Regions from separate parts of the Billgrantia desiderata genome, predicted to be linked through region 2. Evidence: predicted binding sites of a transcription regulator. Region 2 holds the regulator's gene; the other holds the start of a gene.
The links. The regulator sigma-54, encoded in region 2, starts transcription at its own class of promoters, with help from an activator protein. The targets are predictions, from matches to a motif close to TGGCACNNNNNTTGCTNT.
Positions count from the first base shown of each region.

Region 1: the regulator sigma-54 is predicted to act here: its motif matches at 3,561-3,578, upstream of C4S71_RS00070 (urease accessory protein UreD).

Region 1 is NZ_FNVC01000001.1:3,436-18,112, reverse strand. It holds gene ureC (urease subunit alpha) at 222-1,937, opposite strand; gene C4S71_RS00080 (urease subunit beta) at 1,934-2,302, opposite strand; gene C4S71_RS00075 (urease subunit gamma) at 2,313-2,615, opposite strand; gene C4S71_RS00070 (urease accessory protein UreD) at 2,633-3,526, opposite strand; gene urtE (urea ABC transporter ATP-binding subunit UrtE) at 3,752-4,450, opposite strand; gene urtD (urea ABC transporter ATP-binding protein UrtD) at 4,450-5,289, opposite strand; gene urtC (urea ABC transporter permease subunit UrtC) at 5,286-6,428, opposite strand; gene urtB (urea ABC transporter permease subunit UrtB) at 6,432-8,006, opposite strand; gene urtA (urea ABC transporter substrate-binding protein) at 8,209-9,498, opposite strand; gene C4S71_RS00040 (tripartite tricarboxylate transporter permease) at 9,896-11,386, opposite strand; gene C4S71_RS00035 (tripartite tricarboxylate transporter TctB family protein) at 11,406-11,888, opposite strand; gene C4S71_RS00030 (Bug family tripartite tricarboxylate transporter substrate binding protein) at 12,010-13,011, opposite strand; gene C4S71_RS00025 (response regulator) at 13,176-13,922, opposite strand; gene C4S71_RS00020 (ATP-binding protein) at 13,946-14,677, opposite strand, start outside.
Region 2 is NZ_FNVC01000002.1:130,490-145,166, forward strand. It holds gene C4S71_RS02925 (HPr family phosphocarrier protein) at 1-223, opposite strand, end outside; gene rapZ (RNase adapter RapZ) at 226-1,146, opposite strand; gene ptsN (PTS IIA-like nitrogen regulatory protein PtsN) at 1,193-1,663, opposite strand; gene hpf (ribosome hibernation-promoting factor, HPF/YfiA family) at 1,670-1,978, opposite strand; gene C4S71_RS02945 (RNA polymerase factor sigma-54) at 2,087-3,508, opposite strand; gene lptB (LPS export ABC transporter ATP-binding protein) at 3,686-4,411, opposite strand; gene lptA (lipopolysaccharide transport periplasmic protein LptA) at 4,419-4,946, opposite strand; gene lptC (LPS export ABC transporter periplasmic protein LptC) at 4,943-5,563, opposite strand; gene C4S71_RS02965 (KdsC family phosphatase) at 5,577-6,134, opposite strand; gene C4S71_RS02970 (KpsF/GutQ family sugar-phosphate isomerase) at 6,158-7,114, opposite strand; gene C4S71_RS02975 (calcium/sodium antiporter) at 7,206-8,153, opposite strand; gene C4S71_RS02980 (ABC transporter ATP-binding protein) at 8,295-9,107, shown strand; gene mlaE (lipid asymmetry maintenance ABC transporter permease subunit MlaE) at 9,104-9,886, shown strand; gene mlaD (outer membrane lipid asymmetry maintenance protein MlaD) at 9,924-10,388, shown strand; gene C4S71_RS02995 (MlaC/ttg2D family ABC transporter substrate-binding protein) at 10,411-11,073, shown strand; gene C4S71_RS03000 (STAS domain-containing protein) at 11,070-11,402, shown strand; gene C4S71_RS03005 (BolA family protein) at 11,537-11,806, shown strand; gene murA (UDP-N-acetylglucosamine 1-carboxyvinyltransferase) at 11,819-13,081, shown strand; gene hisG (ATP phosphoribosyltransferase) at 13,123-13,785, shown strand; gene hisD (histidinol dehydrogenase) at 13,829-14,677, shown strand, end outside.

The DNA of each region.
Region 1 (14,677 bases), on a different contig from region 2:
GGGCCATGCCGGTGACAGACCGCACCCCGCCGAACCACCTCGCGCGACCGCTGGCAGTCCGGGCGAGACGATGCGGGCGATCTTCATGGATGAAGATCGAGGAAAGCCGGCACAGGGATGTGCCGTCTTTCCGACCGCAGGAGTCCGACCGGAATGCCAGGGTTTCGGGCGCGTGGCGTGGTGAGTGCGGGGTTGCGAGCATGGCACCATCCTCGAAGGCTTCAGAACAGGTGGTAGCGCTGCGCCAATGGCAGCTCGGTAGCCGGCTCGCAGGTCAGCAGCTCGCCGTCACAGCGCACCTCATAGGTCTGCGGATCGACGCTGAGCTCGGGGCAGGCGTCGTTGAGCTTCATGTCGCTCTTGCGCACCCCGCGCACGCTCTTGCACGCCACCAGTGGGCTCGCGAGCCCCAGCCGCTCGCCGACGCCGGCGTCCAGCGCCGCCTGGCTGACGAAGCTCACGCGGCTCTGGCTCGCCGCCCGGCCGAAGGCACCGAACATGGGACGGTAGTGCACCGGCTGCGGCGTGGGGATAGACGCGTTGGGGTCGCCCATCGGCGCCGCCGCAATCATGCCGGCCTTGAGGATCAGCGCCGGCTTGACGCCGAAGAAGGCGGGGCTCCACAGCACCAGGTCGGCCAGCTTGCCCACCTCGATGGAGCCCACCTCATGGGCGATGCCATGGGTGATCGCCGGGTTGATGGTGTACTTGGCGATGTAGCGCCGGGCGCGAAAGTTGTCGGCGCCGAGCGCCTCGTCCTCCGGCAGCAGGCCGCGCTGCACCTTCATCTTGTGAGCGGTCTGCCAGGTGCGGCACACCACCTCCCCCACCCGCCCCATGGCCTGGGAGTCCGAGGCGATCATCGAGATCACCCCCATGTCCTGCAGGATGTCCTCGGCAGCGATGGTCTCGCGGCGAATGCGCGAGTCGGCGAAGGCCACGTCCTCGGGAATGTTGGGATCGAGGTGGTGACACACCATCAGCATGTCGAGATGCTCGTCGATGGTGTTGATCGTGTAGGGTCGCGTCGGGTTGGTCGACGACGGCAGCACGTAGGGCTTGGAGCAGGCGATGAGAATATCCGGCGCGTGACCGCCACCGGCGCCCTCGGTGTGGTAGGTGTGGATGCCACGCTCCTTGAAGGCAGCCAGGGTGTCCTCGACGAAGCCCGACTCGTTGAGCGTGTCGGTATGGATGGCGATCTGCACGTCGTAGCGCTCGGCCACGCTCAGGCAGGTGTCGATGGAGGCCGGCGTGGTGCCCCAGTCCTCGTGCAGCTTGAGGCCGATGACGCCCGCCTCGATCTGCGCTTCCAGCGCCTCGGGCAGGCTGGCGTTGCCCTTGCCGAGCAGGCCGATGTTCATCGGCAGCTCGTCCACCGCCTGCAGCATTCTGCCGATGTGCCAGGCGCCCGGCGTGCAGGTGGTGGCATTACTGCCGGTGGCAGGTCCGGTGCCGCCGCCGAGCATGGTGGTGATGCCGCTCATCAGCGCCTCCTCCACCTGCTGGGGGCAGATGAAGTGGATGTGAGCATCGATTCCGCCGGCGGTGAGGATCTTGCCCTCGCCGGCGATGATCTCGGTGCCGGGGCCGATGACGATCTCCACGTCGGGCTGGGTGTCCGGGTTGCCCGCCTTGCCGATGGCCGCGATTCGGCCCGCCTGGATGCCGACATCGGCCTTGATGATGCCCCACCAGTCGAGGATCAGGGCGTTGGTGATCACCGTGTCCATCACCGTGGCGTCGGCGCGCTGGCTCTGGCCCATGCCGTCGCGGATCACCTTGCCGCCGCCGAACTTCACCTCCTCGCCGTAGTGGGTGGCGTCGCGCTCCACCTCGATCCACAGCTCGGTGTCGCCCAGACGCACTCGGTCGCCCACGGTGGGGCCGTACATGTCGGCATAGGCCTGCCGGCTGATCTTGTTAGGCGTGCTCATGACGGGTCTCCATTCGCTGCGTCGCCGGATGACGATTTGCGCGCGGGGGCGGGCGCGATAGAGAGCGGGCCCATCACCTCACCGCGGAAGCCGTAGATGTGACGGCTGCCGGCAAAGGGGATCAGCGTGACTTCACGGGTCTGGCCCGGCTCGAAGCGAATCGCCGTTCCCGCCGCCACGTCCAGGCGAAAGCCGCGCGCCTTGGCACGGTCGAAGACCAGCGCCGGGTTGGTTTCGGCGAAGTGATAGTGGGAGCCGACCTGGATCGGCCGGTCGCCGGTATTGGCCACCTCCAGCGTGATCCGCTCGCGCCCGGCGCAAAGCTCGATCTCGCCGTCCTTCAGCTGATACTCACCAGGAATCATGGATGGCTCCTTACACAATGGGTGAGTGGACAGTCACTAATTTGGTGCCGTCGGGAAAGGTGGCCTCGACCTGCACCTCGTGCACCATCTCGGCTACCCCCTCCATCACATCGTCGCGGCCGAGGATCTCGCGGCCGTAGCTCATCAGCTCGGCCACGCTGCGCCCGTCGCGCGCGCCTTCCATGATCTCGAAGCTGATCAGCGCCACGGCCTCTGGATAGTTGAGCTTGAGGCCGCGGGCCCGGCGTCGTTCGGCCAGCTGGGCGGCGGAGAACAGCAGCAGCTTGTCCTTGTCTCTCGGGGTCAGTTCCATGCGTCTCTCCTGGTGAGTCAGGTGAACCAGATACGGGGCGGATGAGCGGGCACACCGATGAGCAGCGGCCTCAGGCAGGCCCAGGCCTGCCGGCAGATCTCCCAGGCTTCGTTGCGTTCATGGCCCAGGTAACGCAGCAGCAGTACGCCGTGGCGCACGGTCACCGCCCAGCGCGGGCTCGCCGCGAGCGCCTCACGCAGTGCCTCGATGGCGGCGGTTTCGTCACTGAGACCCACGGCCCATAAAGTGGCCTGTACGCTGGCGCCGCCCTGCCCCCAGCGGCCGGTGAAGCGCGGGTGAGCCGGATCGAGCGGTTGGCGCTCCAGCCACAGTGGCTTGCCGTCGCGATACAGCCGAAAGCGCTGATCGATGCGCCCCGACACATAAGGCAGTCGGCTCGCCGGCCGGCCCAGCGCCAGTACTTCCCAGCCCAGGCAGCGCGCCCCCGCATCGAGTTCGATGAGCGTCTCCTGCACGCCCCGCGAGCCATCGAAGGCGATGGTCTCCTGGGGCAGCCATTCGAGAATGCCGTGCTGCGATACCTTAAGACTGGTGCGCTGTTCCCAGGCCACGCCGTGGCTGTCGGCCCGGTAGAGCTTGTTGGCGGCAGGCGTGGTCAGCAGCGCATGGGCTTGCGGCTCGACCCGCGCGGCGATGCTCAAGGCATCGCCGCTGACCAACCCGCCGGGTGGATGCAGCAAGTAGACGTGGCAGGCGCCATCTCGCCCTTCCGGGTAGAAAGGCCGCTGCACCCGTAGCGGGCCGCGGTGGCGCGCCTCGACCATACGCGTATGCCCATCGCGGCAGTCGAAGCCGAGCGTCAGCGACGCCGCCCAGTGACGCTCGGCATCGAAGCGATGGCCGGAGTGCGTCGCTGGCTTGGCGAAAGCGGAGTTGGCGAAAGCGGTCATTGGCGGCTCGTGGCATACATATCTGACCAACCCTTCAGCAAGGGTCGTACCAGCTTGGTGAATCGCCCCAACTCGCTTTTATAAACAACACCTTATAAAAAATCGGCGAGCCGCAGCCACGACTCACCGACTCCTTTTGGTGCGCCAGTTCGGCGCTTTTGCACCAACCTAATGCACCATTTTCGTTCGCAGCACCCTTCTGGTGCGGGCATCGCCACAGTCGCCCTATACCGTCAGGTGTTCCTTGATCAGCGCATCGGAGAGTTCTGCGATCTCACCCTTGGCTACCGGCCTGCCGCGATCCATGATCACGAAACGGTCGGCGTACTTGCGTGCGAAGGGCAGCTTCTGCTCCACCAGCAGCACGGTGAGACCGTCCTCCTCGATCAGCTTACGAATCACCTCGCCGATCAGGGTGACGATATTGGGCTGAATGCCCTCGCCCGGTTCATCGAGGATCAACAGGCGAGGCTCGATCACCAGGGCACGGCCGATGGCCAGCTGCTGCTGCTGGCCGCCGGAGAGATCCCCGCCACGGCGGTGCTTCATCTCCTTGAGCACCGGAAAGAGCTCATAGATGCGCTCCGGAATGGTGCGCCTGCCGTCGCCGCGAGCCGCCAGACCGGTGCGCAGGTTCTCTTCCACGGTGAGCAAGGGGAAGATCTGCCGCCCCTGGGGCACGTAGCCGATTCCCAAACGCGAGCGATCCTCCACCCGCCGCTTGGTCAGCTCGACATCGTCGGCATAGCGAATGCTGCCGGAGGAGACCTTCACCTCGCCCATGACGGCCTTCATCAGGGTGGTCTTGCCCACCCCGTTGCGGCCCATCACGCAGGTACACTTCCCGGCTGGCACGGCCAGGTCGAGATCCCACAGAGTGTGGCTCTCGCCATAGAACTGGTTGAGCTTGTCGATCGCCAGCATCAGAGCGTCTCCTCTTCGGCTTCGGCACCCAGGTAGACTTCGATCACCCGTGGGTCGCTGGAGACCTGATCCATGCTGCCCTCCGCCAGTACGCTGCCCTGATGCAGCACCGTCACCTTGCGCGCGATGGAACGCACGAAGCCCATGTCGTGCTCCACCACGACAACGGATTGCTTGCCGGCAAGCCCGGTGAGCAGTTCGGCGGTACGCTCCATCTCCTGCTCGGTCATGCCCGCCACCGGCTCGTCCACCAGCAGCAGCCGCGGCCGCTGCATCAGCAGCATGCCGATCTCCAGCCACTGCTTCTGACCATGGGAGAGAATGCCCGCCGGGCGGGCGTGCAGTGCCTTCAGGCCGATGATCTCCAGGATCTCGTCGATGCGATCGCGAATCTCGCCGTTGATGCGGGCGGTGAGCGTGGGCAGGATGCGCTTGTCGGCGGCCATCGCCAGCTCCAGGTTCTCGAACACCGTGAGCGCTTCGAACACCGTGGGCTTCTGGAACTTGCGGCCGATGCCGAGACTGGCGATCTCCGGCTCGTTCATGGTCAGCAGGTCGTGACGGCTGCCGAACCAGACCTGGCCGCTGTCGGGCCGGGTCTTGCCGGTGATGATGTCCATCATGGTGGTCTTGCCGGCACCGTTGGGCCCGATGATGCAGCGCAGCTCGCCGTCGTCGATGGTCAGGTTGAGTGCGTTGATCGCCTTGAAGCCATCGAAGCTGACCGTCACGTCCTCCAGGTAGAGGATCGGCCCGTGCCGCACGTCGACCGGCGACTCCACGGGTACCAGGAAATCGAAGACCCGGTCACGGCTGGCCAGGGAACGCAGAATGCTCATGCCGATGCCTCCTTGCCGGAAAACGAACCGTCACCGTCTCGGCGGCGGCGCAGCCTGAGCGCCAGCAGCCCTGCCACACCCTTGGGCAGGAACACCGTGACCAGCACGAAGAGTCCGCCCAGGGCGAACAGCCAGGCGTCCGGCATTGCCCCGGTGAAGACCGTCTTGGCATAGTTGACCAGTATCGCCCCGATCACCGCCCCGTAGAGCGTCGCCCGGCCGCCCAGCGCCACCCACAGCACGATCTCGATGGAGAACAGCGGCGAAAACTCGCTGGGGTTGATGATGCCGACCTGGGGCACGTAGAGCGCCCCGGCAAGCCCCGCCAGCATGGCCGAGACCGTGAACACGAACAGCTGGAAGCGCTCGACCCGGTAGCCGAGAAAGCGCGTGCGCGCCTCGGCGTCGCGGGTCGCCACGCACACCCGGCCCAGCTTGCTGGTGACGATGGCCCGGCACAGCACGTAACCCAGCGCCAGGGCCACGCCGGTGGCCAGGAAAAGGCCCAGCCGGGTCTCGCTGCTGCGCAGGTTGAAGCCGAGAATCTCGCGGAAGTCGGTCAGTCCGTTGTTGCCGCCGAAGCCCATCTCGTTGCGGAAGAAGGCCAGCATCAGGGCGAAGGTGAGCGCCTGGGTGATGATCGACAGATAGACCCCGGTGACCCGCGAGCGGAACGCCAGGAAGCCGAACACCAGCGCCAGCGCCCCCGGCACCAGCAACACCATCAGAAAGGCGAACCAGGCCATGTCGAAGCCGTACCAGTACCACGGCAGGCTGTCCCAGTTGAGGAACACCATGAAATCGGGCAGCTCCGGGTGGCCGTAGACGCCGCGGTCGCCGATCTGGCGCATCAGGTACATGCCCATGGCGTAGCCGCCCAGGGCGAAGAAAGCGCCGTGCCCGAGGCTGAGGATACCGAGATAGCCCCACACCAGATCCACTGCCACCGCCAGCAGCGCATAGCTCAGGTACTTGCCGAACAAGTTAACGGTATAAGCGCTGACGTAGAGCGGGTGACCAGGCGGTACCGCCACGTGCAGCAGCGTCACCAGCGTCATGGCCGCCAGCAGTACGCCAAGAAAGATCAGCGTCGAGCGCTCGCCGAACGGCCGCAGCAGCCAGAGTCGAGAAGAATCCATGGATCAGCCCTCCGCCGCCCGGCCCTTCTGCGGGAAGAGTCCGCGGGGGCGCTTTTGAATGAACAGGATGATGAACACCAGCACGATGATCTTGGCCATCACGGCACCGGCCCAGGGCTCCAGCACCTGATTGATCACACCCAGCGAAAGGCCTGCCACCAGGGTGCCCCACAGGTTGCCCACACCGCCGAACACCACCACCATGAAGGAGTCGATGATGTAGTTCTGGCCCAGGTTGGGGCCGACGTTGGTGAGCTGGCTGAGGGCCACGCCGGCCAGCCCCGCCACCCCGGAGCCCAGGGCGAAGGTCATGATGTCGACTCGGGTGGCGCGAATGCCCATGGAGCGCGCCATGGCGCGGTTCTGGGTCACCGCCCGCACCTCGAGCCCTAGCCGGGTGCGGCGCATGATCAGCATCAGTACGGCGAACACCACCAGGGCAAAGCCGAGCACGTACATTCGATTGAGGGTGAGGGAGAGCGCATCGTTGACGGCAATGGAGCCGCTCATCCACTCCGGCGTGATCACGGTGCGGTTGAGCGGCGAAATGCCGGTGCGCACCAGCTGCTGCAGGATCAGGCTGATGCCGAAGGTGGCCAGCAGCGTTTCCAGCGGCCGCCCTTTCAAGAACTGAATGACGCCACGCTCGATGGCGATACCCGCCAGAGCTGCCACCAGGAAGCCGGCCGGGATCGCCAGGATCAAGGCCAACCCCGGCTGACCGGGCAGCAGTTGCTGCATGGCCCAGGTGGTATAGGCACCGAGCATGATCAGCTCGCCGTGAGCCATGTTGATCACGCCCATCACGCCGAAGGTGATGGCCAGGCCGATGGCGGCGAGTACCAGCACCGAGCCGAGCGAAAGACCGAAGTAGAGCGTCTCGGCGGCGCGGTTGAGCTTGAGCATCTGCTCGATGCCGTTCAATGCCTCACGGGCGGCGTCGGCCACGATCGGATCGTCGCCGTTGGCGGCACGGTTGAGGGCGACGCGTACCCGGGGGTGCAGGCTACCCTGCAAGTCATCTATGGCCTCGAGTTCACCCTGCTCGAGACGGTAGATGGCCAGGGCCTGGACCAGCCGTTCGCGCACCCTGGCGTCCGGCTCTTCTTCGATCACCTCGGCCAGCGGTCCGGCCAGATCGCCATCGACTTCGCCCAGCAGACGCTCGGCAGAAGCGCGGCGCAGCCCGACATCGGCGGCGTAGAGATCGACCACGGCAATGGCGCTGCGCAGCTGGTTGCGCAGCGCATTGTTGATGCCGATACGATCCAGCTCACGGCGCGACATCTGGCCCAGCGGCTCGCCGCTCAGCGCATCCTGTACCGGCCAGTCGCGACCGGTATTGTCGAGCACCACCACGAAGCGGCCGTCGCCGGCGCGCTGCAGGCGCCCGTCGAGCAGCGCCTGCAGCCAGTCGCGGGCGCGGGGATCGTCGCTGTGCACGATGGCCTCGATGGCCCTGCCCTTGGCGGGAAACGAATCGACATCCAGCGCCTCGAGCAGCGTCATGGCGGCAACATCGTCGGCCGGCGCGGCATCCTGCGCCGCTGCGGGGGTCGTCATGGAGAGACCGAGCATCAGCAGGAGGCTCAGAGCGAGAACCAGCAGCCACGAGCCCCGGCTCTGGGAGGTACGTTCATCCTCGGCGGCATCGGTGCCGGCCCTCGCCCCGGCCGTCGCTGGCCCAAGCATGGGGGGGTATCTCATCGGAGCGTTCCTCGGAAACGATAGAGAAGGCGTGCTCCCCCGCTGCACTTGGGCAGCGGGGGCGGGGTACCACTTACTCGGCGAGTGCTGCTTCGGCCTCTTCGGCCGCCGTGCTGCCACCGCAGCGACCGGTGGCGACATTGAAGTTGCCGCAGCGCATCGGCGCCTGCCAGTCGGCCATCAGATCGCGGGAACCCGGCAGGTAATCGGACCAGGCATCGCCGGCAACCGTGGAGGGCGTCTGCCATACGATGTCGAACTGGCCGTTGTCCTGGATCTCACCGATCAGCACCGGCTTGGTGATGTGGTGGTTGGGCATCATCGCCGCATAGCTGCCGGAAAGATTGGGTACCACCACGCCGATGATGGCGTCCTTGATGGCATCGGGATCGGTGGTGCCTGCCTTGCGTACCGCCTCGGCCCACATGTTGAAGCCGATGTAATGGGCCTCCATCGGGTCGTTGGTTACCGCCTCTTCGTCGCCGGTCCACTCGATCCAGGCGTCGATGAAGTCGTAGTTGGCATCGGTGTCAACGCTCATGAAGTAGTTCCAGGCGGCCAGATGACCGACCAGCGGGGCGGTATCGACACCGGTCAGCTCCTGCTCGCCCACCGAGAAGGCGATGACCGGAATGTCACCGGCGTCCACGCCCTGGTTGCCCAGTTCACGGTAGAACGGCACGTTGGCGTCGCCGTTGATGGTCGAGACCACCGCAGTAGGCTTGCCTTCGCTGCCGAAGCGGCGCACCTCGGCAACGATGTTCTGCCAGTCGCTGTGGCCGAAGGGGGTGTAGTTGATCATGATGTCGTCGTCCGCCACACCGTGCTCTTCCTTGAGGTAGGCCTCGAGGATGCGGTTGGTGGTACGCGGATAGACGTAATCGGTGCCGAGCAGCGCGAAGCGCTCGATGCCCATCTCGTTGATCAGGTAGTCCACGGCGGGAATGGCCTGCTGGTTGGGGGCCGCCCCGGTGTAGAAGACGTTCTCGGAAGACTCCTCGCCCTCGTACTGGACCGGATAGAACAGCAGACCGTTGAGCTCCTCGAACACCGGCAGCACCGCCTTGCGCGATACCGAGGTCCAGTTGCCGAATACCACGTCCACCTGGTGCTGTTCGAGCAGCTCACGCGCCCGCTCGGCGAACAGCGGCCAGTTCGAAGCCGGATCGACCACCACCGCTTCGAGCTGACGTCCCAGCAGACCGCCCTGCTCGTTCTGCTGGGCAATCAGCATCTCCACTGTGTCTTTCAGGGTCGATTCACTGATGGCCATGGTGCCGGACAGCGAGTGCAGGATTCCCACCTTGATGGGGTCCTCCTGGGCCAGTGCCTGACTGGCAGAGCCGAGGGAAACCGCTGCCATCAGGGCCAGGGTGGTGGAACGAAGCGGGAAAGACATGATGCGTCGGGAAGCGTTCAAGCGAACCTCCTTGCGCCCTCTGAGAGAGGGACTTGTTGTGAAGGTCATGTGCAGCCGACATTGGCCACACAGCACTAGGCCTCCTGTCTCTGCAAAGCGTGCGCCATCATGCGGCAAGTGCTGAAAAGTCTTTGGATAACGGATGGTTAAGTAAAGCAAGAAAAGAATAATTTACCGTTTACGCACCTCAGACGTGCAGCTTTGGGCGCCATGAACGCGCCGCGACGGAGCGGCTGCACCACCACGAAGCACCATGGCAGTGCAACGGGAAAAAGCGGAAACGAAAGCGGGGGCGCCGATCGCTCGGCACCCCCGTTTCAAGGCAGGAAGGTTCAGGTTATCAAACGCTGCGGCGTGCCATTACGCGCTTGATCAGCGGCAGAGTCAGTGACAGCGCGGCAATGATCAACAGCCACATGGAGATCGGCTTGTCGATGAAGATCGACCAGTCTCCTCCGGAGATCTGCAGCGCCCGGCGCATGGACTCCTCCATGATGTCGCCGAGAATCAGCGCCAGGATCAGCGGCGCAGCCGGGAAGCCGAACAAGCGCATGCCCAGCCCCAACAGGCCGAAGCCGAGCAGCAGCAGCAGATCGAAGACGCTGAAGCTCATGCCGTACACCCCGATCATGCAGAAGATCAGGATCAGTGACAGCAGCAGCGGCCGCGGCAGGTCGAGGATCTTGGCGATCAGCGGAATCAGCGGCAGGTTGAGCACCAGCAGGAAGATGTTGCCCAAGTACATGCTCGCCACCACGCCCCAGAAGACGTCGGGACGATCCACCAGCATCGCCGGGCCGGGCGACACGCCCATTACCAGCAGCGCGCCGAGCAGCACCGCAGTAGAACCGGAACCGGGCACGCCCAGGGTCAGCAGCGGCACGAAGGAACCGGTACAGGCGGCGTTGTTGGCCGACTCCGGCGCCGCCACGCCCTTGATGTTGCCCTTGCCGAAGGTGTCACCGTCCTTGGCCAGACGCTTCTCCATGCTGTAGCCGAGGAAGGAGCCGATGGTGGCACCGGCACCCGGCAGCACGCCGGTGAAGAAGCCCAGGATGGAGCTGCGGCCAATGGGCGGGGCGATCTGCTTGATCTCCTGCTTGGAGAGCTTGAGCGAACCGATGGCGTTACGCGGCTGCTCCTTGCCGCCACCGCCCTTGAGCAGCATGTAGAACACCTCGGCCAGAGCGAAGATACCCAGCGCCACGACCAGGAACTCGATGCCGTCGAGCAGATGCACCGTGCCGAAGGTGAAGCGCTCGGTGCCGGTCTGCAGATCGATGCCCATGATTGAGATCATCACCCCGACCACGGCGGCGATCAGCCCCTTGACCAGCGACTTGTCGGACAGCGATACCACTGCAGTAAGACCCAGTACCATCAGCGAGAAGTACTCGGCCGGGCCGAAGCTCACCGCCACCCGCCCGAGCAAAGGCGCCACCATCATCAGGAAGATGATCGAGACGGTGCCGCCGATGAAGGAGGCGTAGGCGGCAATGGCCAGCGCCTTGCCCGCCATGCCCTGCTTGGCCATCGGGTAGCCATCGAAGGAAGTCGCTACCGTACCTGCCACACCAGGGGCATTGAGCAGGATCGACGAGGTAGAGCCGCCAAAGATCGCGCCGTAGTACACCCCCGCCATCAGAATCAGGCCCGAGGACGGCTCCATGCCGAAGGTCAGCGGAATCATCAGGGCCAGGGCGCTGATCGGCCCCAGTCCCGGCAGCATGCCGATGATGGTCCCGGCAAAGACACCGGCAAAGACGTAGAGGATATTGATCGGCTCCAGCGCGATGCTGAAGCCGTACATCAGATTGTTGAAAGCTTCCATGGGCTCACTCTCCGGCCAGTCAGATCGGCAGCACGCCGGTGGGTAGGTAAACGCCCATGATGCGCGTCATGGTCAGATAGAGCCCCAGCACCACGCCCAACGCAGTGGCCAGGTTGACCCAGTGGCGGCGATAGCCGTAGTAGGCGGCCAGGCCGAAGACCAGGGCCACGGAGCTGAGCACGAAGCCCACCGGCACCAGGATCAGGGCATAGACCGCCAGCGCCACCGCCGTGACCGCCACGCGGGACCAGGGCCGCAGCAGCAGCGGCAGCCGCTGCTCTTCGGGATCGAGCTCATCCGGTACGTCCTGAGCCTTGGGTTTCTCGAGAAACAGCAGCACCGAAAGCCCCAGCAACGTGAAGCCAAGCACCTTGGGGAAGAGGTCGGAATCGATCGGGCGCGGCAACGGAAATGAGGGAATCTGCCAGGCCATGGCCAGATAGCCTACCGACAGCAGCGCCAGCAAGAGAGCAATGACCTGGTTGGAGTTGAGTCGTGTCATGGGATTCGGTCCCGGGCTACCGCCGCGTGAGCAGCGCCCAAGTTCTTGGCGTTCGAGAATGCCCGGACCTCGCTAGGCGAGGCCCGGACCCGGGAAGCGAAAATCGCAGAAGCGTGGTGGGTTATTCGCCCAGCAGACCGAGGTCGCCCAGAATGGTGCTGAACTGCTCTTTCTGCTCATCGAGGAAAGCGCCAAACTCCTCGCTGTCCTGATAGGCATCGATCCAGCCCAGCTGCTCGCGGGCCTGCTGCCAGCCGTCGGTCTCGAGCATCTGAGCGAACAGATCCTCGTAGTAGGCCACCGCCTCCGCCGGCATGTCCGGGGTGCCCATCACACCGCGCCAGATATCGAAGGTGTAATCAATATCCTGCTCCTGGTAGGTCGGCACCTCCGCCAGAGCACCACCCAGACGCTCGGGGGCAGACACGCCCAGGGCGCGGATCTGGCTGTTCTCGCCAAGCTGACCGGAAGCCTCGCCGGCGCCGGTGATCACCGCTTCCACGTGACCGCCCATCAGGCTGGTCATGGCTTCACCACCACCGGAGAACGGGATGTAGTTGACGTCTGAGGCGTTCAGACCCGCCGCCGCTGCCAGACCGGCCATGGAGATGTGGTCCATGGAGCCCGGGGCGCTACCGCCACCGACGCTGAGCTGGGGATTCTGCTCCATGGCTTCGATCAGCGACGGCAGATCCTCGTAGGGCGAGTCGTTGCGTACCAGCACGATGGAGTAATCGGTGATCAGCCTGGCAATCGGCGTGAAGCTGGTGTGGTCGTAGCGGGATGCGCCGGCCAGCGGCACCAGAATGATCGGCGGGCTGGTGGCGAACAGCTTGTGCGGGTTGCCGCTGTCACGGGCGATCTGAGCCCAGGCCACCGCACCTCCGCCGCCCGGTACGTTGATGGCACCGAAGCTGCGCTCGGCCAGACCCTCTTCCTGGATGACGCGGGAGGTGGTGCGCACCAGGGTGTCCCAGCCGCCGCCGGGGTTGGCCGGGGCGATGAACTCGATGTTGCGGGTCGGGGTCCACTCGTCGGCCTGAGCCGCACTGCTCATGCCCACCACCGCAGCGAGCGGCAGCACGATGGCACTGAAACGGGTGAGGTGTTGCTTGGCAGTCATGGCGTTCTCCTGGATAGGATCTTGTTGTGACAGCGGGTCTCATGCCCACGTACAGGTTGAACGTTAGAAGAACCAGATACGAAGCGGCAAGTTTATGGGCATAAACGATAAACTGTTCGTTGTGTGCATTTTGTTCATTTTGCTCACGGGCCGCTCTGACACCCTCAACTCTCTTCGCACCAGGCCGCCGCATCACCCACGAGGCGGTAGCGTCTTTCAGGTCTCCCTACATCACCGTAGCCCAGTTCGGCGCCAACTACCTGCACCGACACCAGAAATTCCAGATAGCGCCGTGCCGTGGAGCGACTCGCTCCCATGGCGCGCGCCACGTCCATGGCCGCCAGAGGCTTGCCAGCACTGTCCAACGCCGCCACCACGGCACGCAACGTCAGACGATCGATGCCCTTGGGCAGGCTGCGCGCGGCACTGCCCGGCGCTCCCTCCGGGCGCAGCCGCGACAGCACCCGATCGAGCTCCTCCTGGCTGAGCTCGTGGCGTGCCGCCAAGGCTTCGCGTTCGCGACGAAAACGCGCCAGCATCTGCGCCATGCGCGCCGCCTCCACGGGCTTGATCAGGTAGTCGAAGATTCCCCCGCGCAGCGCCTCGGAAATGGTATCGACCTCCCTTGCCGCAGTGATCATGACGATGTCCACGTGCACATGATCCCGGCGCAGCGCCCACAGCAGCTCCAGCCCTTCGACATCGGGCAGGTAGGCATCCAGCAGCACCAGATGGACCTCTGCCGCATGTTGCGCCATCAGCTCACGCGCCTCTGCCCCACTGCGAGCCATCCCCACGACTCGAAAGCCTTGGCTCTGCTCGATGAAGGCGCGATGTATCTCGGCGATGCGGAAATCGTCCTCGATGATCAGGATGCCGTATTCTTCAGGCGTCGAGCCTGCCTCGTACATTCTTTCCCCCACGGATATTGGCATTATGGTAATGGGTTCTCGGCTTGCGCCGGTTGCACGGTGCGACACAAGGAGCGAGAGAGCACCACCGTGAAACAGGCGCCGCCCAGCTCGCTCTCCTCCAGCGTGATCGCTCCACCATGTTCGCGACACAGGCGACTGACCAGCGCCAGGCCGATACCGCGGTGCTTGCCGGGCTTGGTGGAAAAACCTTCCTTGAAGATGGCCTCGACGTGTTCGGGCGGCACGCCGGGGCCGTTGTCCTCCACTTCGATCAGCATCTGCTCACCGAGATCGGTGAAGAACAGCCGCACCTGCCCTTTTGCCCCACCCTGACGTACCGCATGGAAAGCGTTGTCGATCAGGTTGCCGATCACCGTCATGACGACCTCCTGGCCGGTGAGGGTCAGCGGAGTGGAAAGCGAGCTCTGCTCGTCGATCTCGAGATGCACGTCGAGCTCTCGCGCTCGGGTCAGCTTGCCCAATAGCGTACCGCTCACCACCGGGTCGGCCACGTGCTTCATGAGGAAGGTCATCTGGGCCTGCTGGCGCTCGCTCTCCTGATGGATCAGCGCCAGAGCGTCTTCGACTCTATCGAGCTGGAGCATGCCCGAGATGGTGTAAAGCTTGTTGGAATACTCGTGAGCCTGGGCACGCAGCATGTCCACGTCGCGGCTCGCAGCGCTCAGCGCATCGGAGAGTTCGACGATCTCGCGGCGACTGCGGAACGTCGCCACCGCCCCTTCCACTTCGCC
Region 2 (14,677 bases):
CGAGAACCGCTTCCGCATCCGCACCCTCGGCGTTGATGTCGAGTTCGGTGCCGCACGGGGCGCCGAGCATCAGCAGGGCCATGATGTTGGTGGCCTCGGCCTGCTGGGCGCCTCGGCAGACGAACACGCGTGCATCGAAAGGCTGGCAGCACTGAACCAGCTTGGTGGCAGCGCGTGCATGGAGGCCGCGTTTGTTGGTCAGAGTCAGCTTGCGGCTGGGCACGCTCAGGTTTCCTTGCGGTCGGATGGCGCTGCGGTCATCTCCTGCGTGGTAGAGACCGGTATATGGATGCCGAGCTCGCGGTGGCGCAGACGCACGTCGGGCTGCTGCTGGGCGAGGTGGCGGGCGAGGCGCTCGGCCAGGTACACCGAGCGATGCTGGCCGCCGGTGCAGCCGATGGCGACCGTGAGATAGCTGCGATGGCTGTCGCGATAGGCCGGCAGCCAGCGCTCGACCCAGGTGACGATGTCCTCGTGCATCTGGTGGACCAGAGGGTACTGTTCGAGAAACTCCACGATGCTCGCTTCGCGGCCGGTCGCCGCGCGCAGGCGCGGGTCCCAGTAGGGATTGGGCAGGCAGCGCGCGTCGAACACGATATCGGCGTCCAGCGGTACGCCGCCCTTGAAACCGAACGACTCCACCGTGAGGGTCAGTTGGTCGGCGCGATGGCTGGCCACCTGTTCGGTGATGCGCCCGCGCAGGTCGTGGACCGAAAGCCGCGAGGTATCGATGATCAGGTCGGCCAGGTTGCGAATCTCGCTCAGCGTCGTGTCTTCAGTCTCGATCGCCTCGCTCAGGGTCATGTCCCGGTCGCGGGTCAGCGGGTGCCGGCGCCGGGTGGCGGAGTAGCGCTCGATCAGGATTCGCGCATCGGTGGTGAGGTAGACGATCTGGCAGTCGACCTGCTTGGCACGCAGCTCCTCCAGCAGCCTGGGGAACCGTTCCAACGCATGAGGAAGATTGCGTGCATCGATGCTTACGGCGATGCACTGCTGTACCGTGGGTGAGCCGCGCAGTTCATCGACCAGGGAGCCGAGCAGCATCGCCGGCAGGTTGTCGATGGCGTAGTAGCCGATGTCTTCGAGCGCCTGCAGTGCGATCGACTTGCCGGAGCCTGAGCGGCCGCTGATGATCACAAGCTGCATTACGTTTCTCCTGATCAGGGGCTGGCCGAGCGGCTGGGGATGGCGGTCAGGCCGAGGACTGTCGTCGAATGGCGCCGATGAGACGCTCGTGAAGTTCGCGCTGGCTTTCGCACTTGCGCAGTTGCGAACGGGTCTCGGCATCGTTCATCACGCCGGCGACCTGGCTCAGCAGCGACAGATGCGTGTCGTCGGCCTCCTCGGGTACCAGCAGCACGAAGACCAGATCGACCGGCTCGCCGTCGATGGCGTCGAAATCGATGGGCTCGGCCAGCTTGAGGAAGGCGGCGACTGGGCTGTGACAGTGCGGGCTTCGCGCGTGCGGGATGGCGACGCCGTTGCCGATGCCGGTACTGCCCAGCCGCTCACGGCCGATCAATCGGCCGAAGACCTCCTGGCTGTCGAGGCTCGGGGTGTTCTGCGCAATGAAGGTGCTGAAGAACTCCAGCACCCTCTTCTTGCTGCCCCCGGGAACGTCGAACAGCGCGCGCTCAGGGGGCAGTATGTTTTCCAGTGTCATGGCAACTCAGCGAATGCCGGCGCCCTGGGCGCGGGCCTGGGCCTTTTCCTTGTGCTTGACCAGTTGACGATCGAGCTTGTCGGTCAGCGCATCGATGGCGGCGTACATGTCCGGGTCGGAGGCTTCGGCATGCAGATCGGCACCGGCGGCATGCAGCGTGCAAGCGGCCTGCTGGCGCTCCTTCTCGATCGAGAGGGTGACCTGCACGTTGGTGATGTTGTCGTAGTGCCGTTGGACGCGGTTGAGCTTTTCGCTCACGTAGTCACGCAGGGAATCGGTCAGTTCAACATGATGGCCGGTAATGTTGACTTGCATGACGAGCTCCTTCGTCCTTCGAGTGGTGGTTTGATTGTAACCCTTTTTGCCTCCTTGCAAACCCCTCCGAACGACGCTCTTGTCCGGCGTCAACGCTGCGCGCCGAGTTCAACGAAAGCGCTTGCGTTCGCTCGAGGAAGGTATTCCCAGCGCTTCACGATACTTGGCCACGGTGCGGCGCGCCACCTGAATGCCGTCGTCGGCCAGCAGCTCCACCAGACGACTGTCGGAGAGCGGTTTGCGCGGTGGCTCGTCGGCGATCAGCTTGCGAATGCGGGCGCGAATCGCGGTGCTGGAGTGAGCATCCCCCTCGCCGTTGCCGCCAACGTGGCTGGAGAAGAAATACTTCAGCTCGAACACGCCGCGCGGCGTGTGGATGAACTTCTGCGTCGTGACCCGCGAGATGGTCGATTCGTGCATCTCCACGGCCTGGGCGATGTCGGCCAGTACCAGCGGCTTCATCGCCTCCTCGCCCTGCTCCAGGAAGTCGATCTGGCGGGCCATGATCTCGCGCCCCACTCGCAGCAGGGTGTCGTTACGGCTGGCCAGGCTCTTCATCAACCAGCGGGCTTCCTGCAGGTGATCCTTGAGGAACTGGTTGTCCTGACTCTTGTCGGCGCGGCGCACCAGGGCGACGTAGTCGGGCTGGATGCGCAGGCGTGGCAGCGCTTCGGCATTGAGCTCCACGCGCCAGCCGGACTCGTCGTGATAGGCGACCAGGTCGGGGGTGATGTAGTTGCTGCCGACCTCGGCATAGGCGCTGCCAGGGCGCGGGTTCAGCGAGCGCACCAGGGCAATGGCGTCGTCGAGGGCCTCGTCGTCCAGGCTCAGGCGCCGCTTGAGCAGGCGACGGTCGTCGGCGGCCAGGGCTTCGAGGAACTGGCGCACCAGGCGGCGTGCCTGGGGCAGCAGGGGCGTATCGTCGGGCAGGGTGGCGAGCTGCAGCATCAGGCATTCGCGCAGGTCCCTGGCGAACACGCCGGTGGGTTCGAACTGCTGCAGGCGCAGCAGCACCTGCTCGACCTCACGGGTAGGCAGCCCCTCGAGGCCCTGGCGACGCAGGCCGTCGCGGATCTCTTCCAGCGGCTGGGTCAGGTAGCCGGTGCCGTCGACGGCATCGATCAGGCTTTCGGCGATCTGCCGCTGACGCTCGTTCACATCGATCATCGCCAGTTGCCACATCAGGTGGCCGGCCAGCGTCTGTCCCGCGGCCTGGCGTTCGAAATCGGGGCCTTCGCCGGTGGCGCCGCCGGCGCCGCTGCCATGATCCGGATAGGTATCCGTCCAGTCGCTGTCGGTGGAGAGCTCGCCGGGAATTTCGCTGGCCCAGTCGTCGCTCTGGGGCTCGCTGACGGCTTGTTCGCCGAAGCCGTCGTCGAGCTCGAGCATGGGATTGGACTCGAGGGCCTGCTGGATCTCCTGGCGCAGGTCCAGGGTGGAGAGCTGCAGCAGCGCGATGGCCTGCTGCAGCTGTGGGGTCATGGTCAGCTGAGTGCCGACTCGCAGTTGCAAGGATGCTTTCATGGCCATGAGAATAATGGGCTCATCTGCCGGAAAGACTCTACCCTAGACTGGCCGACGATCACTTGCAAGAGCGCAGAGCTGCAATAAGCATGCCATCGGCAATATTCATGCCCGTTAGGGAATTTTAATGTAAGATCATGCTCTTGTTTGTTGGGTCGGAATGCGCTATGGGCAGGGGCGCTGCTATAGACGGAAGTCTTCGCCGAGATAGACTTCCCTTACCCGACGGTTGGCCAGAATGGCCTCGGCATCGCCTTCCGCGATGATCTGACCGTCGCCGACGATATAGGCCGAATCGCAGATATCCAGCGTCTCGCGGACGTTGTGATCGGTGATCAGCACGCCGATGTCGCGGGCCTTGAGTTGGCGGATGATGCCTTTGATCTCGCCCACCGAGATCGGATCGACGCCGGCAAAGGGCTCGTCCAGCAGAATGAAGGCCGGCTCGGTGGCCAGCGCGCGGGCGATCTCCACGCGCCGCCGCTCACCGCCCGACAGGCTCATGCCGAGGTTGTCGCGGATGTGCGTGACGTGAAAGTCCTGCAGCAGCTGCTCCAGGCGCTGATGACGCCCTTGTCGATCCAGATCCTTGCGGGTCTCCAGGATGGCCATGATGTTGTCGGCCACCGAGAGCTTGCGGAAGATCGAAGCCTCCTGCGGCAGGTAGCCGATGCCCGCCTTGGCCCGCTCGTGCATGGCGCTCTTCGAGAGGTCGAGGTCGTCGATGCAGACGTTGCCGGCATCGGCCTTGACCAGGCCCACGATCATGTAGAACGAGGTGGTCTTGCCGGCTCCGTTGGGGCCGAGCAGCCCCACCACGCAGCCCTGCTCGATGGAGAGGCTGATGTCGTGCACCACGCGCCGGCGTTTGTAGCTCTTCGCCAGGTGGCGGGCGTGCAGGGTCTTCATCGCCATCTCAGCGCTCCGGTTGCAGGGTCATGCGGATACGCTGGCGTCCTTCGACGCCTTCGCTCTCGGCGCGGGCCTGGACCACGCGACGGTCGAGGAAGTACTCGAGATAGCCGCCATCGAAGGTATCTCCGCCCTGGTGCAGCTCGGCACGGTCGATCAGCTCGACGCGGCGTTCGGCGGCGTGATAGATGACGGTGCGTCCCCAGCCGCGTACCACGGGTTGGTCGGGATCGGGCTGCTGCTCGAGGTAGGCGCGCTCGCCGCGGGCCGTGGCGCGGGAAAGCTCACCGGCCGCATTGCGCCGGAGTTCGACGCGGTCGCCGGTGATGCGCATGGTGCCCTGGCGAATGTCCACGTCGCCGGTGTAGACCGCCGTGCCGGCAACGTCGTCGAGATCGAGCCGGTCGGCTTCGATATGAATGGGCTGATCGGCGTCGCGCTGCTGGGCCATGCTCGCGGCAGGGCTCCATGCCAGGCCGATCAATGCCAGGGTGAGCAGCGTGCGAGGCGTCGACGGCTTGCATCGCTTCATGGCGTGAGTTCCTCCAGGGTGACGGGGTCGGCCTGTCCCGGCTGAGCGCCTTCCGGGGGGTGATAGCCGCGCACATTGTCGGTCAATCGTGCCCGGTTGTCATGGATCCAGGCGTCGAAACGTTCGCCGCGCATGTGCTGCGGCGGCTGCTGCAGCAGCGCCGGCGTATCGCTCCAGGCGTGTCCGACGTTGGCGTCGTAGTGCAGCACCTCGGTGTCGAGCTGCCAGCGCTCCTCGGGGGCGAAGAGACGGGCGTCGCCGGTAAGCGTCAGCGGGTTGCCACCCGGGCCGAGCCGCCCCTCCTGGCCGCTGGCCACCCACAGCCGGCCCTCGCGGTCGATCAGGTGCGCCAGCGGCGTGACGGCGCGTGTCACGTCGTCGTGGGGAGTGTGTACCAGGCGCGGGCTCTCCAGCCGCTGGTGAGCGCGGCCTTCGATATCGAAGCGCGTCAGGCGGGCCTGCTCAAGGAAGTAGTCGGGCTCGCCGGCTTCGTCGGTGGGTACCGGGCCGGGGGGTGGGGGCTGCCATGGGTCCAGCCAGGTGATCAGGCCGCCCAGCGCCAGCAGCAGCAGAAACAGCCAGAGACGGAACGAGGGGCGCGGCAGACGACGCAGCATCGGCGGGGCGACCTCAGCGCTTGCCGTGCAGGTAAGTGTCGATCAGGGCGTCGCGATGCCCCTGCGCCTCGAGCAGCAGATCGCAGATCTCGCGCACTGCGCCATGGCCGCCGCTGCGCTCGGTCACGTGATCGGCCAGGGCACGGATGTAGGGCGGGGCGCCGGGCACGGTGATGCCGACACCGGTGCGTTGAATGGGCGCCAGATCGGGCAGGTCGTCACCGCAGAAGGCGACCTGCTCGAGTTCGAAGCCCTTGCGATTGCACAGCTCGCGCAGCGTGGCGAGCTTGTCCTCGCAGCCCTGAAAGACGTGGTCGACGCCCAGGGCGGCAGCGCGATGGCTGACCATGGGCGACTCCCTGCCGGTGATGAAGGCAACCTGCAGTCCGGCGCGGCGCAATAGCTTGATGCCCAGGCCGTCCTGGGTATGGAACGCCTTGATCTCGACGCCGTCGGCCTGGAAGTAAAGCCGCCCGTCGGTGAGCACGCCATCCACGTCCAGGGCGAGCAGGCGAATCTTGCGCAAGCGGTCGAGCAGACGCGGGTCGAGGGTCGAGGTGGCGAGCGCCATGGGCTCTCCTTGTCAGAGTGAAGTCAGATCACGCCGCTTCGCAGCAGGTCGTGCATGTGCAGGGCACCGATCGGGTGGCCTTCGTCATCGACCACGGCCAGCGCCGTGATCAGGTTGTCTTCCATCACGCGCACCGCTTCGGCGGCCAGCACGTCGGCGCTGATGCGCTTGCCGGGACGGGTCATGACGTCGTCTACCGTCAGCCGGCTCAGATCCTGGTGCTGATCGAGCGTGCGACGCAGATCGCCGTCGGTATAGACACCGATCAATTGATTCTGCTCATCGACGACGCAGGTGAAGCCGAGGCCCTGGCGGGTAATCTCGAGCAGGGCGTCGCGCAGGGGGCTGCCCAGCGGTACGCGGGGCAGCCGGTCGCCCTGGTGCATCAGGTCGCCGACGCGCAGCAGCAGGCGCTTGCCCAGGCTGCCGCCCGGGTGCGACATGGCGAAGTCCTCGGCGGTGAAGCCGCGTGCCTCGAGCAGTGCCACCGCCAGCGCATCGCCCAGCGCCAGGGCAGCGGTGGTGGAGGCCGTCGGCGCCAGATCGAGCGGGCAGGCCTCGCGTTCGACGCCGGCATCGAGATGGGCATCGGCGTGACGAGCCAGGGTCGAGTCGGGGCGTCCCGTCATGCTCACCAGCGGCGTGCCGATGCGCTTGAGCAGCGGCAGCAGGGCGGTGACTTCTGCCGTCTCGCCGGAGTTCGACAGGGCCAGTACCACGTCGCCGGGGGTGATCATGCCCAGGTCGCCGTGGCTGGCCTCGCCTGGATGCACGAAGAAGGCAGGGGTGCCGGTGCTGGCCAGGGTAGCGGCGATCTTGCCGGCGACATGGCCCGACTTGCCCATGCCGGTCACCACCACCCGCCCCTGGCAGGCGAGTATCAGCTCGCAGGCACGGTCGAAGTGGCTGTCGAGGCGTCCGGCCAGCGCGGCGACGGCCTGCTCCTCGATGTGCAGGGTGCGGCGGGCGCTGGCCCGCATGGGCGAGTCCTCTGCCGCTGGGGCGTTCTGATCTGTCGGCGTTGCAGTGTCGTTGGTCATGCGCTGATTGTTGTCCTTTGCGAGGAATCGCTCAAGTGGCACCGCCGGCGGCCGCGGCCAGCCAGGTCAGATAGACCAGGTAGATGCCCAGGAAGAGCGCGCCGGGCAGGCGCCCGAGCCGGCCGTGGCGGAACCACAGCAGGAGCATGCCCATGCCGAGAGTCAGCAGCAGCATGATCGGAAAGTCGCGGCTGGCGGCGGCGGGGTCGATCGGGCCGGGCGCCAGCAGGCCGGGAATCGGCAGCACGGCCAGTAGGTTGAACAGGTTCGAGCCGATCACGTTGCCGATGGCCAGGTCGTGGTGGCGCTTGATGGCGCTGGCAATGCAGGCGGCGAGCTCGGGCAGGCTGGTGCCCACTGCCACGATGGTGAGGCCGATGATCAGTTCGCTGACCCCCAGGCCGCGGGCCAGCTCGCTGGCGCCCCATACCAGCGTGCGCGAGCTGAGCGCCAGCAGGACGAGCGTGAAGGCCAGCCAGGCGAGAGCCTTCTGGAGCGTCATCGCGGGTATGGCGTCGTCCGCCGGAGCGTCGGGAGTGTCGGCACGCAGCAGCCACCACAGGCTGAAGACCAGTAGCAGGCCCAGGAACAGTGCGTCGAAGCGTCCCAGGATGCCGTTGGCCAAGGCATAGCCGGCCAGGCCGGTGGCGCCCAGCAGCAGGGGCAATTCACGCCGGACCATCGAGAAGCGTATCGGGATCGGGCGAATCAGGGCGGTCATGCCCAGTACCAGGCCGATGTTGGCGATGTTGGAGCCCAGGGCGTTGCCCGTGGCCAGGTCGGGCAGGCCATCGAGAGCGGCAAATACCGCTACCACCATCTCGGGGGCCGAGGTACCCAGCGCCACCACGGTCATGCCGACCAGCATGGCGCTAAGCCCGGTGCGACTCGCCGTGGCGGCAGCGGCATTGACGAAGCGGTCGGCGCTCCACACGAGTACGGCAAGGCCCAGGGCGATCGCGATGGCAGGCAGCAGCATGATGAAGGGTCGCAGCTAGGATACGAGGTGGCACATTAGACGTCTTCGGTGGCTCCGGTGCAAGCGACAGGGCGTGCAGGCTGGCGCCGGGCGGCATGATTAGGATACGATGTTCGATAATTCTTTCTTGGACCTTGCAGCATGATCGAATCCCCCCTCGTGGAGGTGAAGGGCCTGCACTTCTCACGCGGTGAAAAGACCATTTTCAGCGGCGTAGAACTGCAGATCCCTCGTGGCAGGATTACCGCCATCATGGGGCCCAGCGGCACCGGCAAGACGACGCTGCTCAAGCTGATCGGCGGCCAGCTCACTCCCGATGTCGGTCGCGTCCTGATCGACGGCCATGACGTGCATGAGCTGTCGCGCAAGGCGCTGTTCACCCTGCGCCGCCGCATGGGCATGCTGTTCCAGAGCGGGGCGCTGTTCTCCGACCTCAGCGTGTTCGAGAACGTGGCGTTTCCGCTGCGCGTGCACACCGAGCTGCCGGAAGCGATGATCCGCGACCTGGTGCTGATGAAGCTGCAGGCCGTCGGGCTGCGCGGGGCGCGCGAACTGATGCCCGCCGAACTGTCAGGGGGCATGGCGCGTCGTGTCGCCCTGGCCCGCGCCATTGCGCTGGACCCCGACCTGGTACTTTACGACGAGCCCTTCGTCGGGCAGGACCCGATCTCCAAAGGCGTGCTGGTACAGTTGATCAAGACCCTCAACGACGCTCTGGGACTGACCTCGGTGGTGGTGTCCCACGACATCCCCGAGGCACTTTCCATCGCCGACTATGTCTATGTCATCGCCGACGGCCAGGTGATGGCGCAGGGTACTCCCGCCAGCCTGGACGTGGACGAGGACCGACGGGTCAGCCAGTTCGTGCACGGCGAGCCGGACGGCCCCGTGCCCTTCCACTACCCGGCACCCGAGTTCTTCCGCGACATCCTCGACCTGGAGGGGCGGCCGTGATCGCACACATCCTGAATCTGGGGCGCCGCGGCTGCGACGTGCTCGAGGCGCTGGGTCGCTCGGGCCTGTTCCTGGCCCAGTCGGCGGTCGGCGTGCCGTCGCGGGAAGGGTGGTACCTGTGGCTGCGCCAGATGCACTTCGTCGGCGTCCTGTCGATCGCCATCGTGCTGGTTTCCGGCCTGTTCATCGGCATGGTGCTGGCGCTGCAGGGCTACACCATCCTGGTCGACTTCGGTGCCGAGCAGGCACTGGGCCAGATGGTGGCGCTATCGCTGCTGCGCGAGCTGTCGCCGGTGGTGGCGGCACTGCTGTTCGCCGGGCGCGCCGGCTCGGCGCTGACCGCCGAGATCGGCCTAATGAAAGCCACCGAGCAGCTCACCAGCATGGAAATGATCGGCGTCGACCCGCTGCGCCGGGTGGTAGCGCCCCGGCTGTGGGCCGGCTTCGTGGCCCTGCCGCTGCTGACCATCGGCTTCAGCGTGGTCGGCATCTACGGCGGCTATCTGGTCGGTGTCGAGTGGCTGGGCGTGTTCGAGGGCTCCTACTGGGGCGGCATGCAGTCCAGCGTCGCCTTCATCGGCGATGTCGGCAACGGCATGATCAAGAGCATGGTGTTCGCCCTGGTGGTGACCTGGATTGCGGTGTTCCAGGGCTACGACCTGGTGCCGACCGCAGAGGGCATCTCCCGCGCCACCACGCGCACGGTGGTCTACTCGTCCCTGGCCGTACTGGGCCTCGATTTCGTTCTAACGGCGGTGATGTTCGGAGGGTTTTCCTGATGGTTGAGCGGCGCCTATCGCGCGATGGAGAGGCAGGATGAAGCGCAGCAAGACAATGGAGCTGGGGGTCGGCCTGTTCATGCTGGCCGGTATCCTGGGGTTGCTGTTCCTGGGGTTGAGGGTCAGCGGGCTGACCTTCAACATGCCGGGCGACACCTTCCGGCTGGAGGCCAACTTCGCCAACATCGGCAGCCTCAAGCCGCGCGCACGGGTCACCATGTCGGGGGTGACGGTAGGGCGGGTCACCGCCATCGAGCTCGATCGCGACTGGTACGATGCCCGCGTCATTCTCGAGCTCGATGCCGAGCTTGAAGGAAAACTGGCGCGGGATACCACGGCAGCCATCCTGACGGCGGGCCTGCTCGGTGAGCAGTACATCGGTCTCACCGTCGGCGGCGATCCCGAGATGCTCGTCAATGGCGACACCATCCGCGATACGCAATCGGCTCTGGTGCTGGAGGAACTGATTCAGCAGTTTGTGTCCAATATGGTCAGCGATTGATTTTATTTGATGAGGTCCAGCCATGACTCAGATGACATCCCCCATCACTCTGCTTAACCGCGTATTGCTGGGCCTGTGCCTGATGCTCACCAGCCTGGCCGCAGCGGCAGCGCCTGAGCGCAGTCCCGAGCAGGTCATCCGCTACAGCGTCGACGAGCTGATGGGCCAGATCGAAGGGCGCAGGGATTACTATGCCGACAACATGGACGAGCTGAAGGCGCTGGTGAACGAGAATCTCGACGACATCGCCGATTTCCGTTACATCGGCGCCAGCGTGATGGGGCGTTACTTCCAGAATGCCACCCACCAGCAGCGCTCGCGCTTCGCCCAGGTCTTTCGTCAGACCCTGATCGATACCTACAGCAAGGGTCTGGTGACCTTCGACTATCGTGAGCTGCGCGTGCTCGACAGCCAGCGTCCGCCGCGCCACGAGGACCAGGCGTCGGTGGCCATGGAGGTGGTGGCGATGGATGGCAGCGTCTATCCGGTCAGCTACACGCTGCGCCTGACCGACGGCCAGTGGAAAGTGGTCAACGTCATCGTCAACGGCATCAATCTGGGCCTGACCTTCCGCAATCAGTTCGACCAGGCCATGCGCGACCACGGTCGCGATTACGATGCGGTGATCGCCACCTGGTCCCCGGAAATCGCCACCGAGGAGCTGGAGCAGGGTGGTGATGCATGAGTCGCCTGCTCGAGCGCGGTGGCATTGAGCTCGAGGCCGGCCCGGAAGGGCTGGCCGTCAGCGGTGACGTCGATTTCGATATCGCTGCACCGCTGGCAGAAGCCGGTACCGCCTGGATTGCCGGGCAGCCCGCCGGAACCCGCATCGTGCTCGACCTGAGCGGCGTCGAGCGGGTGAGCAGCGCGGCCGTGAGCGTGTTGCTCGAGTGGACGCGGCAGTCTCGCCGGGCCGGCGTCAAGATTCGCGAAGTTCGACTTTCCGCTCCGCTGGCCCGGCTCACCCGGGTGGCGGGGCTCGACGAACTCCTGCCGTTGCCCGCCGGAGGTTGAACCCGGCCTGCTGAGCCAGTACCGGCATCGCCAAGCGCGATGCTTTTCTTTACCATATAGGAATTCTTGTTCCTGGCCGTGGCCCCGCGAGGGGTCGCGTGCCGCTCCATCGTCCCACAGGAGTTCCGTTTTTCATGCAACCCAGTGACATCAAGGCGCTGCTCGAGGCGCGCCTCGAGGATTGCGACTTTTACATCCAGGGCGAAGGCTGCAATTTCCAGGTCATCGCCGTGGGCGAAGTCTTCGGTGGTCTGTCCCCGGTCAAGCGCCAGCAACTGATCTATGGAGCGCTCTCCGAGGAGATCGCCTCCGGTGCCGTACATGCCGTGAGCATCAAGACCTATACGCCGGCGCAGTGGGCTAGCGCGCCTGAGAACGTGGCTTCACCCAGCCAGGGTGCCTGACGGTCGAGATACATGGACAAGCTGATCATTACCGGCAACGGGCCCGTCGACGGCGAGGTCTGGGCCAGCGGTGCCAAGAACGCGGCGCTGCCAATCCTTTGCGCTACCCTGCTGGCCGACGAGCCGGTGACCATCGGCAACCTGCCGCATCTTCAGGACATCACCACCACCCTCGAGCTGCTCGGTCGCATGGGCGTCGAACCGGTGATGGGCGAGAAGATGACCATTCAGCTCGACGGCTCACAGGTGCGCGATTGCCATGCTCCCTATGAGCTGGTCAAGAAGATGCGCGCTTCCATCCTGGTGCTCGGGCCCCTGCTGGCTCACTTCGGTCACGCCGATGTCTCGCTTCCGGGCGGCTGTGCCATCGGCTCGCGCCCGGTGGACCTGCACATCCGCGGTCTCGAGGCGATGGGCGCGGAGATTCGCGTCGAGGGCGGCTACGTGCGCGCCCGCGTCGATGGCCGGCTCAAGGGCGCCACCATCTTCTTCGATACCGTTACCGTTACCGGCACCGAGAACCTGCTGATGGCCGCAACGCTGGCCGAGGGCACCACGGTACTGGAGAACGCGGCACGCGAGCCCGAGGTGGTCGATCTGGCCGAGTGCCTGATCAAGATGGGTGCCAAGATCAGCGGCCACGGCAGCAACAACATCATCATCGAAGGCGTGGAGCGGCTGCATGGCGCCTACCATGATGTCATGCCCGACCGCATCGAGACCGGCACCTTCCTGGTCGCCGCCGCCCTGTCGCGGGGGCGAGTGCGGGTGCGCAACACCCGCGCCGACATACTCGAATCGGTGCTGGCCAAACTGGAAGAGGCCGGGGCGAAGATCGCCCACGGCGACGGCTGGATCGAACTCGACATGGAGGGGCGTCGCCCGCGGCCGGTCAACATTCGCACCGCGCCCTATCCAGGCTTCCCAACCGACATGCAGGCTCAGTTCGTGGCACTCAATGCCGTGGCGGACGGTACCTCGCGAGTGGTCGAAACCATCTTCGAGAACCGCTTCATGCACGTTCAGGAGCTGAACCGCATGGGGGCGAAGATCGCGCTCGAGGGCAATACGGCGATGATCACCGGGGTCGAGCATCTCTCCGGCGCGCCAGTGATGGCGACCGACCTGCGGGCGTCGGCCTCGCTGGTGATCGCGGCGATGATGGCCGAGGGCGAGACCCTGGTCGACCGCATCTACCACATCGATCGCGGCTACGAGTGCATCGAAGAGAAGCTGCAACTGCTGGGCGCCCGGATTCGCCGTATCCCCGGCTGAACGGGGCGGCGATTCGACCAGCGTTGACCATAGGCGAGAGCATGAGCAAGCAACTGATCCTGGCCCTGTCGAAGGGCCGTATTCTCGACGAGACCCTGCCGCTGCTGGCGGATGCCGGCATCGTGCCGGCCGAGGACCTGAGCAAGAGCCGCAAGCTGCTGTTCGACACCAACCTCGACGACGTCAAGCTGGTGATCATCCGCGCCACCGACGTGCCGACCTACGTGCAGATGGGGGCCGCCGACCTCGGTGTGGCGGGCAAGGACGTGCTGCTCGAGCACGGCGCCGAAGGCTTGTACGAACCGCTCGATCTGGAAATCGCCAAGTGCAAGCTGATGACCGCCGGCATCGACGGTGCCAAGCCGGCCCGGGCGCGGCGGCGGGTGGCGACCAAGTTCGTCAACGTGGCGCGTCGCTACTACGCCGAGCAGGGCATTCAGGCGGAGGTCATCAAGCTCTACGGGGCGATGGAGCTGGCGCCGTTGATGAATCTGGCCGACGAGATCGTCGACATCGTCGACACCGGCAATACCCTGCGCGCCAACGGCATGTCGCCACGCGAGCTGATCGCGCCGATCAGCACGCGACTGGTGGTCAACAAGGCCGCCATGACCATGAAGCACGAACGCCTCAAGCCGTTGCTTGCACGCCTCTCCCAAGCGGTGGAGCGGCGCCGTCCGGCGGCAGAGCTTCCCGCTGGCTGAGCCGCGCACAAGACCACATCTCTTCTAGGAGGCGAATGCGAACATGAGCGAAACCCTGGCAGAATCCGTCGACCTGGCCCGCCTTTCCACCGGCGACGGCGATTTCGATGCCCGTCTCGACGCGCTGCTGGCCTGGGAGGGCGTGTCCGATGCCGAGGTTCAGGAGCGGGTGGCAGAGATCATCGCTGCGGTGAAGGTGCGCGGCGATGCGGCGCTGGTGGAGTACACCCAGCGCTTCGACCGCCTGGCGGTGGGCAGCATGGCTGAGCTTACCTTGGGTGCCGACAGGCTGGAGCAGGCCTATCGCGGTCTGCCCGAGCAGCAGCGTGACGCCCTGGCCCAGGCTGCCGAACGCATTCGCCTCTATCACGAACGTCAGAAGCCTGAATCATGGTCATATACCGAGGCCGACGGCAGCGTGCTGGGTCAGCAGGTGACGCCCCTCGACCGGGCCGGCATCTATGTGCCCGGCGGCAAGGCGGCCTATCCCTCTTCGGTATTGATGAACGCCATCCCGGCCCATGTGGCGGGTGTGCGCGAGATCGTCATGGTGGTGCCGACCCCCGATGGCGTGCTCAACGAGCTGGTGCTGGCGGCGGCCCACCTGGCCGGCGTCGATCATGTCTTCACCATCGGCGGCGCCCAGGCGGTGGCGGCGCTGGCCTACGGCACCGAGAGCGTGCCGCGGGTCGACAAGATCGTGGGGCCGGGCAACATCTACGTGGCCACCGCCAAGCGGGCGGTGTTCGGCCAGGTAGGCATCGACATGATTGCCGGGCCCTCGGAGATCCTGGTGGTCTCCGACGGCGGCACCGATCCCGACTGGCTGGCCATGGACCTGTTCTCCCAGGCCGAGCACGACGAGGACGCCCAGGCGCTGCTGGTGAGCTGG